DNA from 2 places in the Peribacillus phoenicis genome. Region 1 is predicted to be linked to the other one. Evidence: riboswitches for the same ligand, from Rfam matches in the RefSeq annotation. Region 1 holds a riboswitch; the other holds the start of a gene.

Evidence for each region. Region 1 has a riboswitch for S-adenosylmethionine ahead of ABC374_RS22770 (5-methyltetrahydropteroyltriglutamate--homocysteine S-methyltransferase). Riboswitches for the same ligand answer to the same signal wherever they lie in the genome.
Region 2: it holds a riboswitch for S-adenosylmethionine, as region 1 does, so the genes downstream of both, ABC374_RS13825 (bifunctional homocysteine S-methyltransferase/methylenetetrahydrofolate reductase) here and ABC374_RS22770 (5-methyltetrahydropteroyltriglutamate--homocysteine S-methyltransferase) in region 1, are expected to answer to the same signal.

Annotation. Positions count from the first base shown of each region.
Region 1 is NZ_JBDFMF010000001.1:4,586,545-4,589,967, forward strand. It holds gene ABC374_RS22760 (glycerol-3-phosphate responsive antiterminator) at 22-564, opposite strand; gene ABC374_RS22765 (hypothetical protein) at 738-1,157, opposite strand; SAM riboswitch class I at 1,314-1,415, shown strand; gene ABC374_RS22770 (5-methyltetrahydropteroyltriglutamate--homocysteine S-methyltransferase) at 1,498-2,601, shown strand; gene ABC374_RS22775 (LysR family transcriptional regulator) at 2,655-3,423, opposite strand, start outside.
Region 2 is NZ_JBDFMF010000001.1:2,830,877-2,834,299, reverse strand. It holds gene ABC374_RS13830 (MOSC domain-containing protein) at 326-976, shown strand; SAM riboswitch class I at 1,088-1,186, shown strand; gene ABC374_RS13825 (bifunctional homocysteine S-methyltransferase/methylenetetrahydrofolate reductase) at 1,290-3,137, shown strand; gene metH (methionine synthase) at 3,130-3,423, shown strand, end outside.

The DNA of each region.
Region 1 (3,423 bases):
ATTTTTTTCAATTTTCCCCTATTAGACGATATCCCATAATTCAGTTTTTGAAGTGGTGATTGACGAGGCGCCGGCATCAAGGGCATTCAGGACTTCATCCGAAGTACGTATGAGGCCACCTGCAAATATCGGTGTCTGCAATCGTTCCTTCACTTCTTTTATCATCCATGGCATAGCGCCCGGCAATACTTCGATATAATCCGGCTTGGTTTTCTGCACCAGCTTATAGCTTTTCTCAAGCGCATGTGAGTCTATTAAAAAGATTCGCTGGATGGCAATGACCCCCTTTTGCTTCGCCTTCAATATAACGCTTGATTTAGTCGAAATCAGCCCATATGGATTATATTCCTGACAAATGAATTCTGTCGCGTACTCATCACTTCTTATGCCATGGATCAAATCGACATGATAAATCATTTTCTTATTATGCTGCTTTGCCATCATACTTACATTTTTCAATTGTGAGATATGCAAATCAAGAAACACACCTATTTCATAGGAACTTTCTAGAAATCTTTCAAAATCCTTCATGCTTGCTGAAGCAGGCAAAATCTTCTGATCCATCATTATCCTCCTCATTCCCAGAAAAACTCAAAACTTCAAGTCATTTAGTATATTTTAAAGAGCTTGATTTATCAAACACATTTTTTTCATGAACCATGTCACCTTAACACTATCATACCTGGCACACCCTTTATAGATTGCGGCTAAGGATATATGTAAAATATCCCCTTAAATCATAAAGAAAGTTTCATTTTCAATGCACCTTCGACGAGTTCATACGATTTAATTGTGCCAATGGGAATTTTTCGCACGATGCTCCAAGCATTAACATTCATTTTGATCGCTCTTTTTTCATATTCAAAAAATGGCGGTCTGTTAAATATCCTTTGGTTGATGAAATTCCTGTCAATGGGTTCCATTTCCACTAATTCAAATGAAATCGTTCTTTTTTCCACATGAACCGGTTTCAATGTAATCCGGAAAGCTACGTCTCTCTTAAACATCATTTTTTTCACTTCCATCGTTCCGGAAAGCACAATATGCTTAGGCGTAATCTTGACTTTAATATCCTGACCATATGATTTCATTTTTATGATTCTCTCTATCATGGATTCAGTTACCGTTATCGGTATGCCGCTTTTGAATGGACTCATCCTTGCATTCCCTCCCCACTCAAAGCATATGCCGGATTACCTGATGCCGTTAACATTTAAGCGTGAATCAATAAACGGTATATTCTAAATATTCAACCACCAACTCTTGACCTTTATAAAAACTACCTGTATAGTCATAATTAATTTAATAGACAACTCTTATCCAGAGAGGTGGAGGGACTGGCCCTTTGATGCCTCAGCAACAGACTATTCATGTACTGTGCTAATTCCAGAAGTGTAAAAACTTGAAGATAAGAAGAGTATATAGCTTTGTTGCCAACACCTCTTCTTATTTTTAAGAAGAGGTTTTTTATTTTTAAAAGGAAAGAAGGAATGCAACATGTCAATCACATTAACGAAAGCACCATTCAGGGCCGATCACGTCGGAAGTTTATTAAGACCGGAACGTTTACATATTGCCAGAAAGCAATTTAGGGAGGGTACCCTTTCAGCAGAGCGGCTTCGTGAAATTGAAACCGAAGAAATCAAACGGATTGTCGATAAACAAATTGAAGTTGGTTTAGAGGCCGTTACGGACGGTGAGTTCAGACGAACATGGTGGCACTTTGACTTCCTCGAACATTTAAATGGCATCGAGGGTTATGTAACTGAAAAAGGCCTCACATTCGATGGTGTGGAAACAGAGAGATATAATGTTCGCAATATCGGGAAGGTTTCATTCAACCCTGAACATCCCTTCATTCGTGATTTCATTGAATTGGACAAAATCGTGAACGGACGTGCCGTTGCCAAACAAACCATTCCCAGTCCGAATCAATTATTTGCTGCAGGCATTCATAATGAAGACATCTACCCTGATATTGAAGATTATGCAAATGATATCATCAAGGCGTATCAGCATGCTTTAAAAGCCTTTTATGAAGCAGGTGTGCGTTATCTTCAATTGGATGATGTATATATTGCCAGACTTTCAGCTCCAGATTTCCAGTTCAAAGATGGAAAATATACGAGGGAACAATTAATTGATCTTGCACTTCGCGTCATTAATGGCGCATTGGAAGGAAAACCAGAAGACCTTATCGTCACTACCCATCTATGTCGCGGAAACTACCAGTCGACATGGGCGTTTGAAGGAAGCTATGCCCATATCGCCCCAACTTTATTGGCAAAAGAAAAAGTAGATGGATTCTTCTTGGAATATGATGATCAACGCTCAGGGGATTTCAAACCATTGGAATACATTCCAAATGGCGGGGCACAGGTCGTACTGGGTGTCGTCACTTCAAAAAATGGAGAAATCGAAGACAAGGAAGCAGTTAAGGTACGCATCAAGGAAGCTTCAGACTTCGTTCCTCTCGAACAATTATGCTTAAGCCCGCAATGCGGTTTCGCCTCCACCCATCACGGCAACAAGCTAACCGAAGAACAGCAATGGGAAAAGCTGAAATTCGTCGTTGATGTAGCAAAAGAAGTATGGGAATGATTCATCCTTAAATGTAAAGTAAAAGCTAGGCATTAGGAAGGCCTAGCTTTTCTTCAAAACAACTCAATAAAATGTTTTGCCGTTTTGGAAAGATAACGATCTTGTCTAAAAACCAAGGCTATATTCGATTGAATTGAAGAATCGATAATATCCAGCACTTTCACTCCTTTTATAATATGGGGTGAAACAGCTGATTTCGGAACAATACTCGCCCCAACTCCAGCGGCAACCAGAGAGAGCAGAACATTTACATCATGGCATTCGCATAAAATATTTAGCTGTATTTCCCGCTTTTTAAATTCCTCGATAATTTCCTCGTAAATCCCTGGTCCTTTTTCCCTATGCACTAAAAGCAATGGGATGTTTTCAATATCCTTTAAATGAACCCTATCCTTCGAAGTGAAGCTGTCCCAATCCTCAGGTACAACAAAAACATTGGGCACTTGTCCTAAGTTCAAACTGGAAAGACTCTTCATCTCGACAGGTAAATGAACAATGGCAAGTTCGATATCCTGATTCTCCAAATAATTACTTATTTCATATGGATCTCCTGCGAATATTTTGAAGGAAACGGAAGGATATTTTTTCTTGAAACTATTAATTTTATCAGGTAAATAAGACATATACGCAAGTACAGAACCTACTGAGAGTGTACCTTTAATTCCCTCACCCGTTTCCTTCACTTCGAGCAAGGAGTCCTCGAAATATTGAAGCATATCCTTAGCCTTCTCGTAAAGTACCCTCCCAGCTTCGGTCAACTCCATACTTTTACCGTTCCTTTTTCGTTCAAGTAAAGTAGTCCCTAATTCTTCTTCCATAAGG
Region 2 (3,423 bases), 1.8 Mb from region 1:
GTGGATATTAATGAAAGCAAAAAAAATTCGCTCCCTAAAGAGCGACAATGAGGAATTCAATCGTGAAAATCAACATATAGGCGAACGGTTGTAGTTTTCGACTATATATTGTGTTCATATTCTACCATATTTAATTCTGAAATAGCAACAAAATTACTGAAACTATCCTATGAATTTTTCTGGAAATCAATGATATTTCGCCCATTTAACGGCTCATGTGGCTTTTTCACTTCATATACTTATAAAAAGCTACAGAATAAATGGATTTTTAGTATAATTTATACATATAGGATGATATAAATTAAATATGAATGGAAGATGCAAAATGGAAAATGGAAAAATCAAATCACTTCATGCCGGAAAGCCGAAACAGGAAATTTTTTCGAATGTCGATATCTTTTCTGCCATGGATAAACAAGCACATGATAATGTGACAGTGACTAAATCAGGCATAATTGGTGATGGGGTAGGTAATGTAAAGTTCCATGGAGGTCCTGATCGGGCTTTGTGCTTTTACCCCTTTGAGCATTATTCATTATGGAATGAAAAATTCTCTAAAAAGCTGGATATCCCAGCATTCGGTGAAAATTTAACTGTAGCGGGGATGAGGGAAGAAGCCACGTATATCGGCGATATTTATCAAATAGGCGAAGTGATTGTTCAAATTAACCAGGGAAGGATACCTTGTTCGACCATTTCCCACTTCAATCAAGAACCTAAGTTTTTGGAACTCGTGCTGAAAACGAGTTTCACTGGATATTTTGCAAGAGTACTTCAAGAAGGAACGATAAATAAGCAAAACGAAATCGTGCTAATAGATCGTTTGCAAGAAAAAATTTCAGTTCATTATGCAGCAGAGGTAATCCTTCATAAACGAGATGGCCTGGAAGGCGCTAAGGCTTTACTTACTCTAGACTCGTTAGCGGAAGACTGGAAACAAAGAATATTGAAGAGGGTTAAAGCCGCAAAAGATTGAATCATTTTTGCAAAAGTGAAAAAAATGTCGATCAGGTATTGAAATTGACAGATTATTAATGTAAATTAAATATAATCTAATTTTGAAATCTTGTGAAAATTATATAAATGGATCTTATCGAGAGAGGTGGAGGGACTGGCCCGAAGAAACCTCAGCAACCAGCTTAGGCAAAGGTGCTAAATCCAGCAAGCAGAGCTTGATAGATGAGGAGAATGTTTCAAAAAACCTTCTTCTTTGAGAAGGTTTTTTTCCTTTTCTCTCATACTCATAAAATACGACAAAAACAGGACTGTTTTTGAGAGAGGGTGTAATGATGAATTTTCGTAAAGAAGTGAAAGAAAGAATGTTGGTTGGGGAAGGGGCAATGGGGACCTTATTGTACTCATATGGCATCGATCAATGTTATGAGGAATTAAACTGCACGAATCCAAATCAAATAGAGTCCATCCACCGTGCCTATCTCGAAGCTGGTGCAGATATCCTTCAATCAAATACATACGGAGCCAATTTCAACAAATTGAAACGGTATGGACTTGAAGATGAAGTTAGCAGAATCAACCGCCAGGGAGTCATTCTTGCTAAAAAAGCGGCAAAAGGAAATGCGTATGTCTTCGGTACCATAGGGGCACAGCGGAGTATCAGGAAATCGGATTTAAGCATGGAAGAGATTAAACGGGGGTTTCGTGAACAGCTATACAGTCTGTTGATGGAAAACCCTGATGGGATTCTCTTGGAAACATTTTATGACCTGGAAGAGCTGGAAACCGTCCTGCAAATCGTAAAAAATGAAACCGGATTGCCGATCATCGCAAATGTTTCGATGCATGAACTGGGTAATCTTCAAAATGGAATCCATTTAAATGAAGCCTTTCAAAAACTCGAGCAATTGGGTGCCGATGTTGTTGGGGTGAATTGCCGTCTCGGTCCACATCATATGATCCGGGCCTTGGAAGAAGTGAGCTTGCCGAAGGATGCATCGATTGCCATATACCCTAATGCCAGCCTCCCGGATTATGTGGATGGAAGGCTCGTCTATAAAGCTGTGCCGGAATATTTCGGTTCAAGTGCCCTGGAACTTCGTGAGCAAGGTGCCGCTATCATAGGCGGGTGCTGTGGAACGACTCCACTGCATATTCAAGCTGTAAAGAATGCAATTGGAAGTTTTGCTCCTGTAAAAGAGAAAATTACGAAACCCCGTGAAATAGAAATAATTGAAGTGAACGAAAGAGAATTGGAACTTCCACTGTACGAAAAGGCCAAGACGGAAAGGACGATCCTAGTTGAACTTGATCCACCGAAAAAGCTGGGAATAGAGAGCTTCATGACCGGTGCTGAGGTTTTGAAAAAAGCAGGGGTCGATTCCATTACATTAGCGGATAATTCACTTGCCTCACCAAGGATATCGAATGATGCACTGGCTAACTTACTAAAGAACCAATTGAATATTAATCCGATGGTGCATATAACATGCCGTGATCGAAATTTGATTGGCCTGCAGTCACATTTAATGGGTCTGCAGACGGTGGGGCTGAATGAATTATTGATCATCACCGGAGATCCTTCAAAAATAGGGGACTTCCCTGGTGCCACTTCGGTTTATGATTTATCTTCCTTTGACCTTATAAGCATGGTCAAACAATTTAATGAAGGTCTTTCCTATTCCGGTCAAAGTTTGGGTCAACGGGCGAATTTTAAAATTGCGGCAGCGTTTAATCCCAATGTGAAATATCTGGATAAAGCCGTACTGAGAATGGAAAAGAAGATTTCCTGCGGTGCTCAATCCTTTTTGACACAGCCAATTTATTCGGTGGAGCAAATCGAAGAAGTACATGAAGCTACAAAACATTTAGAAACCCCGATTTTCATCGGTATCATGCCTTTGACAAGCACCCGGAACGCAGAATTCATCCATAATGAGATCCCAGGCATTAAATTGCCCGATAACGTAAGAAGGGCCATGGCTTTAGCGGGGGATGACCCTGTAAAGTCTAGGATGGAAGGGGTTAATATCGCGCGGGAACTGGTGGACGCGGCAAGGGAAAAATTCAAGGGCATATATTTAATCACTCCGTTCCTTCGCTATGAAATGACGGCGGAACTTACGAAATATATTAGAAAAGTCGATAGTAAACAGACATCAGAGGTGGCAGTACATGAATAAAAAAGCGATTCAAGATCAGTTAAATTCTAAGATTCTCCTACTTGATGGGGCGATGGGAACCATGCTTCAAGCGGAGAATTTGACAGCAGACGATTTTGGCGGGGAACAATTCGAGGGCTGTAATGAATATTTATCACTGACGCAACCGGAAATCATCCAAACCATTCATGAAAAATATTTAGCAGCGGGCGCAGATATCATTGAAACAAATACCTTTGGAGCGACCAGCATCGTTCTTGAGGAATACCAAATAAGCACGATTGCCTACAAGCTAAATAAAATTTCA